Regions from separate parts of the Streptomyces sp. NPDC002785 genome, predicted to be linked through region 2. Evidence: riboswitches for the same ligand, from Rfam matches in the RefSeq annotation. Region 2 holds a riboswitch; the other holds the start of a gene.
The links. Region 2 has a riboswitch for cyclic di-AMP ahead of ABTZ94_RS28880 (M23 family metallopeptidase). Riboswitches for the same ligand answer to the same signal wherever they lie in the genome.
Positions count from the first base shown of each region.

Region 1: linked by a shared signal. The riboswitch ahead of ABTZ94_RS12125 (M23 family metallopeptidase) and the one ahead of ABTZ94_RS28880 (M23 family metallopeptidase) in region 2 are both predicted to bind cyclic di-AMP.

Region 1 covers NZ_JBEOVN010000036.1:18,895-23,886, forward strand. The annotation lists gene ABTZ94_RS12110 (bifunctional acetate--CoA ligase family protein/GNAT family N-acetyltransferase) at 1-220, opposite strand, end outside; gene ABTZ94_RS12115 (HPr family phosphocarrier protein) at 393-674, shown strand; partial or broken gene ABTZ94_RS12120 (GntR family transcriptional regulator) at 919-1,072, opposite strand; gene ABTZ94_RS12125 (M23 family metallopeptidase) at 1,253-2,053, opposite strand; cyclic di-AMP (ydaO/yuaA leader) riboswitch at 2,067-2,233, opposite strand; gene ABTZ94_RS12130 (M16 family metallopeptidase) at 2,556-3,938, opposite strand; gene ABTZ94_RS12135 (M16 family metallopeptidase) at 3,965-4,992, opposite strand, start outside.
Region 2 covers NZ_JBEOVN010000165.1:11,967-16,958, forward strand. The annotation lists gene ABTZ94_RS28865 (SPFH domain-containing protein) at 1-688, shown strand, start outside; tRNA gene ABTZ94_RS28870 (tRNA-Met) at 878-951, shown strand; gene ABTZ94_RS28875 (PP2C family protein-serine/threonine phosphatase) at 1,229-2,332, shown strand; cyclic di-AMP (ydaO/yuaA leader) riboswitch at 2,632-2,784, shown strand; gene ABTZ94_RS28880 (M23 family metallopeptidase) at 2,796-3,989, shown strand; gene ABTZ94_RS28885 (aldo/keto reductase) at 4,131-4,992, shown strand, end outside.

The DNA of each region.
Region 1 (4,992 bases), on a different contig from region 2:
TGAAGCGGTGCACGTCCCTGTCGGACAGACGGGGGTACGGGGCGAAGAAGCGGTAGTACTTCGACTCGTCGGAGACCTGCTCGTAGAAGCTGACCAGCCGTTCGGCGTCGTCCGTGGTGATGGGCCTGATCCGGGCGGTTCCTCCGTCGCGGAGGACCACGTCCGCTTCCCAGTGGTCGGGGTACACGTGATGCGGACTCTGCTCCGGCGAGGGCTGCATGCGCAAAGACTACGGCTCCGTCAGCGGTCGCGTAGGCCTTGGGGCCGGGGCAGTCTGAGGGGGCCGATCGGCGGTGCAGCACGGGTTGTGGGCGTGCCGCCGATCGGCTGGAGCATCGCGCACCACATGAGAGACTGGTCTAGACAACCATTGATTCGTGAAGGGCAGAACCATGGCTGAGCGCCGCGTCAACGTCGGTTGGGCCGAGGGGCTGCACGCCCGCCCCGCTTCCATCTTCGTCCGTGCCGCCACGGCTTCCGGCGTCCCCGTGACGATCTCCAAGGCCGACGGCAACCCGGTGAACGCCGCCTCCATGCTCGCGGTGCTCGGCCTCGGCGCGCACGGCGGCGAGGAAATCGTGCTCGCGTCCGAGGCCGACGACTCCGAAGCCGCCCTGGACCGTCTGGCGAAGCTTGTCGCCGAAGGTCTCGACGAGCTTCCGGAGACCGTCTGAACCATTTCCTGCGAGAGAGCCGCGGCACCTTTATTCGGGGTCGCGGCTTTTCGCTTTGCCGAACCAGGACAACCGGAGAGAATTCGGGCAGTCCAAAGAAAATCCTCGCGCAATTACAACTCTTTAACATACGGCGTAATCGTTGATTCGGAACGCCCGTGATGCTTACGGAATGCCGCGAAGTCCTCACCCGGTCGGCGCGCGAGGCGTCGGGCCGTCGGCCCGGCCGGTCGGTGCAGCGCAGGTCCAGGGTGCGCAGCGCTTCCCGTACCGGGACACGGGAGACCCCGCAACGGCACGCCGGTAACTCCTCTGTGAGCCCGGCTGCCGCATTCGAAGACACCGGAGACGATGTCGTCACGGATTGCCGCGCATACCGAATGCGCCGGAATGCGCATGTCCGAATCTCCACCTTCCCCCCACCCCTACGTGCCGGTCGGTCTTGATCCCCGCGAAACGCGGCCGACCGGCGCCTGTTATCGGGGAGCAGGTGCTACGGGCAGGCGCGGAGGCCGGGCAGGGCGAAGGCCCCGGCGTGCGCCGGGGCCTTCGAAGGAGTGCTGCGGGTGGAGCGCCGGTCAGACGTTGACGCCGCGGGCGCGCAGGTATGCGACGGGGTCCAGGTCGGAGCCGTACGACGGCGCGGTCCGGGCCTCGAAGTGGAGGTGCGGTCCGGTGGAGTTGCCGGTCGAGCCGGAGAGGCCGATCCGCTGGCCCGCGCCGACGCTCTGGCCGACGGAGACACCGATCGAGGAGAGATGGCCGTACTGCGTGTACGTGCCGTCGGTCATCCGGAGCACGATGTTGTTGCCGTACGCGCCGCCCCAGCCGGCCTCGACGACCGTACCGGCGCCGACGGCGACGACGGAGCTGCCGGACGCGGCGTGGAAGTCGATGCCCGAGTGGCTGCCGGAGGACCAGAGCGAGCCGCTGGACTTGTAGCCGGTGGTGACGTACGAACCGGCGACCGGGAGCTGGAAGCCACCCAGGCGAGTGCGCTCGGCGGACCGGGCGGCGCGGGCCTTCTCGGCGCGCGCCTCGGCCGCGCGCTTCGCGTCGGCCTTGGCCTTCGCCTCCGCCTCCGCCTCCTTCTTGGCGTCGGCCCTCCGCTGGGCCTCCGCCTTCGCCTTCGCCGCGACATCGGCCTGGCGCTTCTGCGCGTCGGCCTGGGCGTCGATCTGGTCGGCGATGGCGCCCTTGATGGCTATGACCTGGTTCAGACCGGTCTCGCTGACGGAGGGGTCCGCGGCGAGGGCCGGAGAGGCCATGCCACCGATGACGCCAGTGGTGGCCAGAGTCGCGACGCCGGCGATCTTCGCGCTCCTGCGCGTCAGTCGACTCGGGGCACGATGCTTCCCGGTGGCACGGGTGAACGCCATGAAGTGGCTGATCCTTTCCTTCCTTCTCGCCTACCGGGTTAGCTGACGGGTTCGGAGCAGGAAGGTCTCCTACGGACGCCCCGGCCCCACCGAGGCTCAGGCATCCGACTCACCCCAGGGACTGCATGGGTCCCCGGCTCCCCAGGCTCGCGCCTGACGGGGACTCGGCGATGGCTGCCCGGTACGTCGCGGATGCGGCATACGAGTGACGGACAGCCCGGCCGACGCTAAGTGGGGTCACTTTCATTCACCAAACGGACAGGCCGTTTTGTAGCGCATCCCACAGGGCAGACAGGCAACCTCTCCACCAAAACGGACAAAAAGGAATACCCCGGCGAGATCTCACTCACGGGGGTATTCCTTCTGTCCCATTATGCGGACATATGATGGGTCGGTGGACCGGCCGGTGTGGTCGGTGCTCGGCCGAACGTGACAGTCGACCGGCGAACTGTCACACGCGACCGGGCGGCCGGTCGTCCGGCGCCCGCGGCGGGTACGACCGTCAGCCGGTGACCACCGACACCTCTCCGATGTCCAGCGCCCGGACCGGCTCCTCGATCTGTGCCGCATCACCGACGAGGATCGTGACCAGCCGGTCACCCGGGAAGGCGCTGACCACCGCTGCGGTCGCCTCGACCGTGCCGGTCTCCGCGAGCCGGGCGTACAGCTGTGCCTGGTAGTCGTCCGCGAGGTGCTGCTCGACCTGGTCGGCGAGGGTGCCCGCGACCGAGGCCGCCGTCTCGAACTTCAGCGGGGCGACACCCACGAGGTTCTGCACGGCGGTCTCGTGCTCTTCATCGGTCAGTCCCTCGGCCGCCAGGGTCCGCAGGACCGTCCACAGGTCCTTCAGAGCCGGTCCCGTGGACTCGGTGTCCACCGATCCACTGATGGCGAGCATCGCGGCACCGGTCGCCCCCGAGGCGGAATCCGGAGCCGACGACCGCAGCACCTGGGCGAAGGCCCGTACGCCGTAGGTGTAGCCCTTCTCCTCGCGCAGCACACGGTCCAGCCGGGAGGTGAGCGTGCCGCCCAGGCAGTACGTCCCCAGGACCTGGGCCGGCCATACGCTGTCGTGCCGGTCGGCGCCGATCCGGCCGATCAGCAGCTGCGTCTGCACCGCGCCCGGACGGTCGACGATCACCACTCGGCCGGTGTCGTCGGCGGTGATCGGCGGGACGGGACGGGGCTCCGCGGTGTCTCCCGACCAGTCGCCGAAGGTGTCGTCGAGCAGGGCGTCCAGGTCGATGCCGGTGAGGTCACCGACGACCACGGCGGTCGCCGTGGACGGCCGGACGTGGGCGTCGAAGAAGGCGCGCACGGCCGCCGAGTCGATCCGCTCCACCGTCTCCTCGGTGCCCTGGCGCGGGCGCGACATCCGCGCCGCGGCCGGGAAGAGCTCCTTGGAGAGCTGCTTGGCGGCACGCCGGGCCGGGTTGGCCTGCTCGTGCGGGATCTCGTCGAGCCGGTTGCGTACCAGCCGTTCGATCTCGCTGTCGTCGAAGGCGGGCGCCCGCAGCGCCTCGGCGACCAGCGCGAGAGCCTTGGCCAGCCGGGAGGCCGGGACCTCCAGGGAGACCCGGACGCCGGGGTGGTCGGCGTGCGCGTCGAGGGTGGCGCCGCAGCGCTCAAGCTCGGCGGCGAACTCCTCGGCGGTGTGCTTGTCGGTGCCCTCGGACAACGCCCGCGACATGATCGTGGCCACACCGTCGAGGCCCTCGGGCTCGGCGTCCAGCGGGGCGTCGAGAAAGATCTCGACAGCCACGACCTGCTGGCCGGGGCGGTGGCAGCGCAGCACCGTGAGGCCGTTGGACAGGGCGCCGCGCTCCGGCGCGGGGAAGGCCCAGGGGCGGGCGACGCCGGGGGCTGGCTGCGGGTGGTACTGCATCGAAACTCCAGTCGCGGCAGCGTCGGTCACTTGTCCGCTCCCTCGTGGGCGTCGGTGTCGTCGGCGTCGGTCTCATCGGTGTCCGCCGCGTCTGCGGGCTCGGCCGATTCGACCGGCTCGTAGACCAGCACCGCCCGGTTGTCGGGACGCAGCTGGGCCTTGGCGGCTGCCTGGACCTCTTCCGCGGTGACATCGAGCACCCGCTGTACGGCGGTCAGAGCGAGCTGCGGGTCGCCGAACAGCACGGCGAACCGGCAGAGTTCGTCGGCGCGGCCGGCGACCGTACCGAGACGGTCCAGCCACTCGCGCTCCAACTGGGCCTGCGCACGCTCCATTTCCTCGGGCGTGGGGCCCTCGGCCGCGAACCGGGCAAGCTCCTCGTCGACAGCGGCCTCGATCTGCGGCACCTCGACGCCGCCGGACGTCTTGACGTCCAGCCAGCCGAGCGAGGGCGCGCCGGCCAGCCGCAGCAGTCCGAACCCGGCCGCCACGGCCGTACGGTCACGGCGGACCAGGCGGTTGTGCAGCCGCGACGACTCACCGCCGCCGAGCACGGTCAGCGCGAGATCTGCCGCGTCACACTCACGGGTGCCGTCGTGCGGCAGCCGGTAGGCGGCCATCAGGGCCCGCGCCGGCACCTCCTCGTGCACCTCTTCGCGCAGCTGCTCGCCGATGATCTCGGGGAGCGTGCCTTCGCGCGGCGGCTGCTTGCCGTCATGGGACGGGATGGAGCCGAAGTACTTCTCGATCCAGGCGAGGGTCTGCTCGGGGTCGATGTCTCCGACGACCGAGAGCACCGCGTTGTTGGGCGCGTAGTACGTACGGAAGAAGGTGCGGGCGTCCTCGAGGGTCGCGGCGTCCAGGTCCGCCATCGAACCGATCGGCGTGTGGTGGTACGGATGGCCCTCGGGGTAGGCCAGTGCCGTCAGCTTCTCGAACGCCGTGCCGTAGGGGACGTTGTCGTAGCGCTGGCGACGCTCGTTCTTGACGACGTCGCGCTGGTTCTCCATGGACTCCTCGTCGAGCGCGGCGAGCAGCGAGCCCATCCGGTCGG
Region 2 (4,992 bases):
CGCCGCCGCGGTCGCCAGTCAGGCCCGGATCGCCGAGGCCAAGGCCGACCAGGAAGCCAGTCAGCGCGAGCAGCAGGCCGCCGCGCTCAAGGCGGAGTACGAACGTGACACCGCGATCAAGCGGGCCGGTTTCCTCGCGGAGACCGAGCAGTACAACGCCCGGGCCGCGCAGGCCGGGCCACTCGCGCAGGCCAGGGCCTCGCAGGAGGTCATCGAGGAGCAGACGGCGCTGGCCGAGCGGCAGGCGGCACTCGCGGCGCAACGGCTCGAAGCGGAGATCAGACGTCCGGCGGATGCCGAGGCATACCGTCAGCGCACCCTCGCGGAAGCGGCCCGTGACCGGGCGAAGTTCGAGGCCGACGGTGGCGCTTACACCGAGCGGACCCTCGCCCAGGCGCAGGCCGACGCCAACAGCGTGCGCGCCGCCTCGCTGCGCGACGGCAACCAGGAGCTCATCGCGGCCAACCGCATCGTGGAGAATCTGCCCGCCCTGGCCGACGCCGCCGCCCGCGGTATGTCGGGGGCCGATCTCACCGTTCTCAACGGCACCAATGGCGTCAATGAGATGGCGGCCGGTGTGGTCGGCCAGGGGCTGGCGATCCTCCACTCGCTGCAGCGCGACGCGAACCCGATGAAGCCCCCGGCGGTCAAAGGGAAGGCCACTGCCCGTATCTCCGAGACGAACTGAGGAGTGCGGGGGGCCGGGTGACTTCCGTACGCCTCCGGCCATGCCGGGCGCACACCGCGTCTTCGGCTTTCCAGGACAGATCGCCGGCGTCGAAGCAGTCGTCGAAGCAGAAGCGGACCGAAAGCAGCGGTCGTGATTCGCCGAGTGGTCATGAGTGCGCCGGACATGCCGTAGAGTTGTGTTCATCGACGCGGGGTGGAGCAGCTCGGTAGCTCGCTGGGCTCATAACCCAGAGGTCGCAGGTTCAAATCCTGTCCCCGCTACTGAAGAATCAGGCCCGGCACGCATGCAGCGTGCCGGGCCTGATTCATTTCCTCGTCACGCTCCGGGCCACGGGGTGGCCGGCCCGCGGGTGTGTGAGCTGTGCCACGTACGTACCCCCATTGGCTGATGAGGAGTCGCCGCACCGCTCCGCTCCGGCGAGCCTGGGGGTGGGGCGCGGTACCGTCCGCAGCCGCGTGCGTACCGGGCAGGAGACCACAGGTGTGGAAGCGGCTGAAGCGGCGCGGCAGACATACCGAGGGCGGCGACAGCCGTTCCATGCGGTTCGTCCGTATGCTGCCCGCCCTGATGATCCTCGGCGGGCTGGTGTTCGATCTCCTTACCCGGCCGATCTTCACCGCCATTCCGCTGTTCGTGGCGGCGCCGCTGATCGCCGCGCCGTTCTTCTCGCTGTCCAGGACCATCTGTATCGGCATTGCCTCGATGCTGGCTGTCACCGTGCTGCGGCTGTACAGCAACACGTTGCCGTTGGCCGTGCCGTTGATCGAGTTGCTCACCCTGGCCACCGTCTCGGTCCTCGCGGTCGTGATCAACGCGGTCGTACGGCGCGGCAATGAGCAGCTGGCCTCCGTGCGGGTCATCGCGGAGACCGCCATGCGGGCGGTGCTGCCGAAGCCGTCCGACCGGATCGGCGGGCTGCATGTGGCGGCGCGGTACGAGGCGGCGCAGGCGGACGAGTACGTCGGCGGTGACCTGTTCGCCGTGACGGACACCCCGCAGGGGGTGCGGCTGGTGGTCGGGGACGTACGGGGGAAGGGGCTCGGCGCCGTGGAGTCGGTGGCGGTGCTCATCGGGGCCTTCCGGGAAGCGGCCGAGCAGGAGCATTCGCTGGAGGGTGTGGCGCACCGGCTGGAGCGGGCGCTGGCGCGGGAGGGGGCGCGGGGCGGGCTGGACGCGGTGGAGGGCTTCACCACCGCCGTGCTGGCCGAGATCCCGCCCGGGGTGCCCCGGGTGCGGATCGTCAACCGCGGTCACCCCGAGCCGATCCTGCTGCACTCGGACGGGGCGCTGGAGGTTCTGGGGCCCTCGGTGCCCGCACTGCCGCTCGGGATGGACCTGGGAGCGTGGCCCGACCGGGCGGACGAATGGGATCTGCCGGCGGGGGCGACCCTGCTCCTCTACACCGACGGTCTCTCCGAGGCGCGGAACGCCGATGGGGTCTTCTACGATCCGGCGGCCCGGCTGCGCGGTCGGATCTTTCCGGGGCCGGAGGAGCTGCTGTCCGCGCTGACCGATGATGTACGGCTGTACACGGGCGGCGAGACGACCGACGACATGGCGCTGCTCGCGGTCGTACGTCCCGCGGAGGGACAGCCGGACCGGCGCAGGACCGTGAGGATTGTGGGCCTGGAAGAGGCGTGACGGGTGGGGCGGATGCTTCGTGCGGGTCGGGTGCTTCGCGCGGTCCTGGACACGACCTTGGTCGCGGGTTGCCACCGTCCGTAACCGAAAGGCGCCGCTCCGCATAACGTTTGACGCAACGTCAGAAACCGGGTATTGACTGAGGGGCGATCAACTCGTCCGATTCCGCCCGACTCTGTCACGTAAAGTCCAGGCCAAAGACCTGAACGATCAGTGGGAACAGCTTGGAATCGGGCCGGTGTGTCTATTAACGTTCGATAACGCAGCGCGGTCGTCCCAGTCGTCGTCAGTGGCGGCACCGTGCGCGAGCGCCGAATTCCGCAAGGGAACCGGGGAACCACCTACATGGGGTGAATCGGACGCCTGTGTCTCGTGAGAGGCAGAGGGGCCCGTAGGAGACCTTCCTGCTCCGAACCCGTCAGCTAACCCGGTAGGCGAGAAGGAAGGAAAGGAGTGCGCCCCCGTGGCGTCCAACAAGCCTGCCCCCGAGGCCCCCTCTCGGTTCAACCCCGAGTTCAGTTCCGACTTCGGCGCTGACTTCGGATCCGGTTTCGGCTCCGACCACGCAACCACCGGGACGGGAACGGTGTTCGGCGCCGATTACGGCACCGACCCGGCCGGCGACATCGCCGGTGAGCTCGGCAGCGAATTCCGCGCTGATCGTAACGATGGGCCCGACAGAAGCTGGGGCGAGTGGAACCCCACCGAGGAGTCCGTCCGCCCCGTACGCGGCAAGCACCGCGTCGCCAAGCAGCGCAACGGACTTGCCCGTAGCTCCACGGTGCTCGGAGTCGGCGTCATCGCGGCAGTCGGTGCGGGTGGCATGGCCTCCGCGCAGAGCAAGCCGCCGGTCTCCATCTCCCTTCCCGACTCCATCTCGGACAACCTCCCCGACGCCAAGTCCCTTCCCGGCGTGGGCTCCCTGTTCTCCGGTGAGTCCGAGGCCGACAAGTCCGAGGCCGCCGCCGCTGCCGCCCCGCTCACCACCGCCGGCCTCACCACCGCCGAGGCCGAGCAGGGTGCGACGGACGCGGGCGAGGCACTCCGCGCCCGCATCCTCCAGCAGGCCGAGCAGCAGCAGGACGCCGCCGACGCCGAGGCCAAGGCGGCCCAGGAGAAGGCGGCCGCGGAGGAGGCCGCCGCCGAGGCCAAGAAGCAGCAGGACGCGGCCGATGCCAAGGCCGCCGCCGAGAAGAAGAAGGCGGAGGAGAAAGCCAAGGCGAAGGCCGAGGCGCTGCGGCTCGCCAAGCTCGCCGCCAGCTACGCCATCCCGACCTCCTCGTACACGATCACCTCGACCTTCGGCCAAGCCGGAACGATGTGGTCCTCCGGCCACCACACCGGCCTCGACTTCGCGGCGCCGACCGGCACCCCGATCAAGGCCATACACGGCGGCACCATCAAGTCGGCGGGCTGGTCCGGTTCGTACGGCTACCGCACGGTGCTGGAGCTCGAGGACGGTACGGAGCTGTGGTTCTGCCACCAGTCCTCGATCGGCGTCGGCGTCGGCCAGAAGGTCGCCACCGGTGACACCATCGGCCGGGTCGGCGCGACCGGCAATGTCACGGGCCCGCACCTCCACCTGGAGGTCCACACCCCCGACGGTACGGGCATCGACCCGATGGCCTGGCTGCGCGCCAAGGGCCTCAACCCCTGATCCGCCGGCCGGCCGCCCGGCCCGCGTGATCCGAGCCGGTTCACCGGCCGTTGAACTCCGGCAGCCCTGACGCTCACCCCCCGACGTCAGGGCTGCCGGTCTGTCGGAATAGTGGCCCCGCCGGAATCCGTTGATCCGGATATGACTTCTCTTCGTAAGCTAGGCCCTTCCGACCTGCAGGTCTTCCCGCTCGCCCTCGGCGGCAACGTCTTCGGCTGGACCGCCGACGAGGGGCAGTCGTTCGCGGTGCTGGACGCTTATGCTGCGGCGGGCGGCAACTTCATCGACACCGCCGACGCCTACACCGCCTGGATCCCGGGCAACGAGGGCGGCGAGTCGGAGACCGCCATCGGCAAGTGGCTCGCGGCACGCGCCAACCGTTCCGACATCGTCGTCGCCACCAAGGTCGGTGCCCACCCCTCGTACAAGGGGCTCTCCGCCGCGAACATCAAGGCCGCGGCCGAGGAGTCGCTGCGCCGGCTCGGCACCGACCACATCGATCTGTACTACACGCACTTCGACGACGAGACGGTCCCGGTCGAGGAGATCATCACCGCCCTCGACCAGCTGGTGAGGGAGGGCAAGGTCCGGGAGATCGCCGCCTCCAACATCAGCCCCGAGCGGCTCCAGGCGTCACTGGACTTCTCGGAGCGCGAGGGGCTGGCGCGTTACGTCGCACTGCAGCCGCACTACAACCTGGTCTCCCGCGACACGTACGAGGGTGAGCTCCAGGACACGGCCGCCCGGGCCGGGCTCGCCGCCGTCCCGTACTTCGCTCTGGCCTCCGGCTTCCTCACCGGCAAGTACCGTCCAGGTGCGTCAGTGGAGAGCGCACGGGCCGAGAAGGCCGGTAAGTACCTGGAGTCGGAGCGGGGACAGAAGGTCCTGGCGGCGCTCGACAAGGTCGCCCAGGAGCATGACGCGGAGATCGCGACCGTCGCGCTCGCGTGGCTCGCATCCCGGCCGACCGTCGCCGCGCCGATCGCCTCGGCCCGTACGGTCG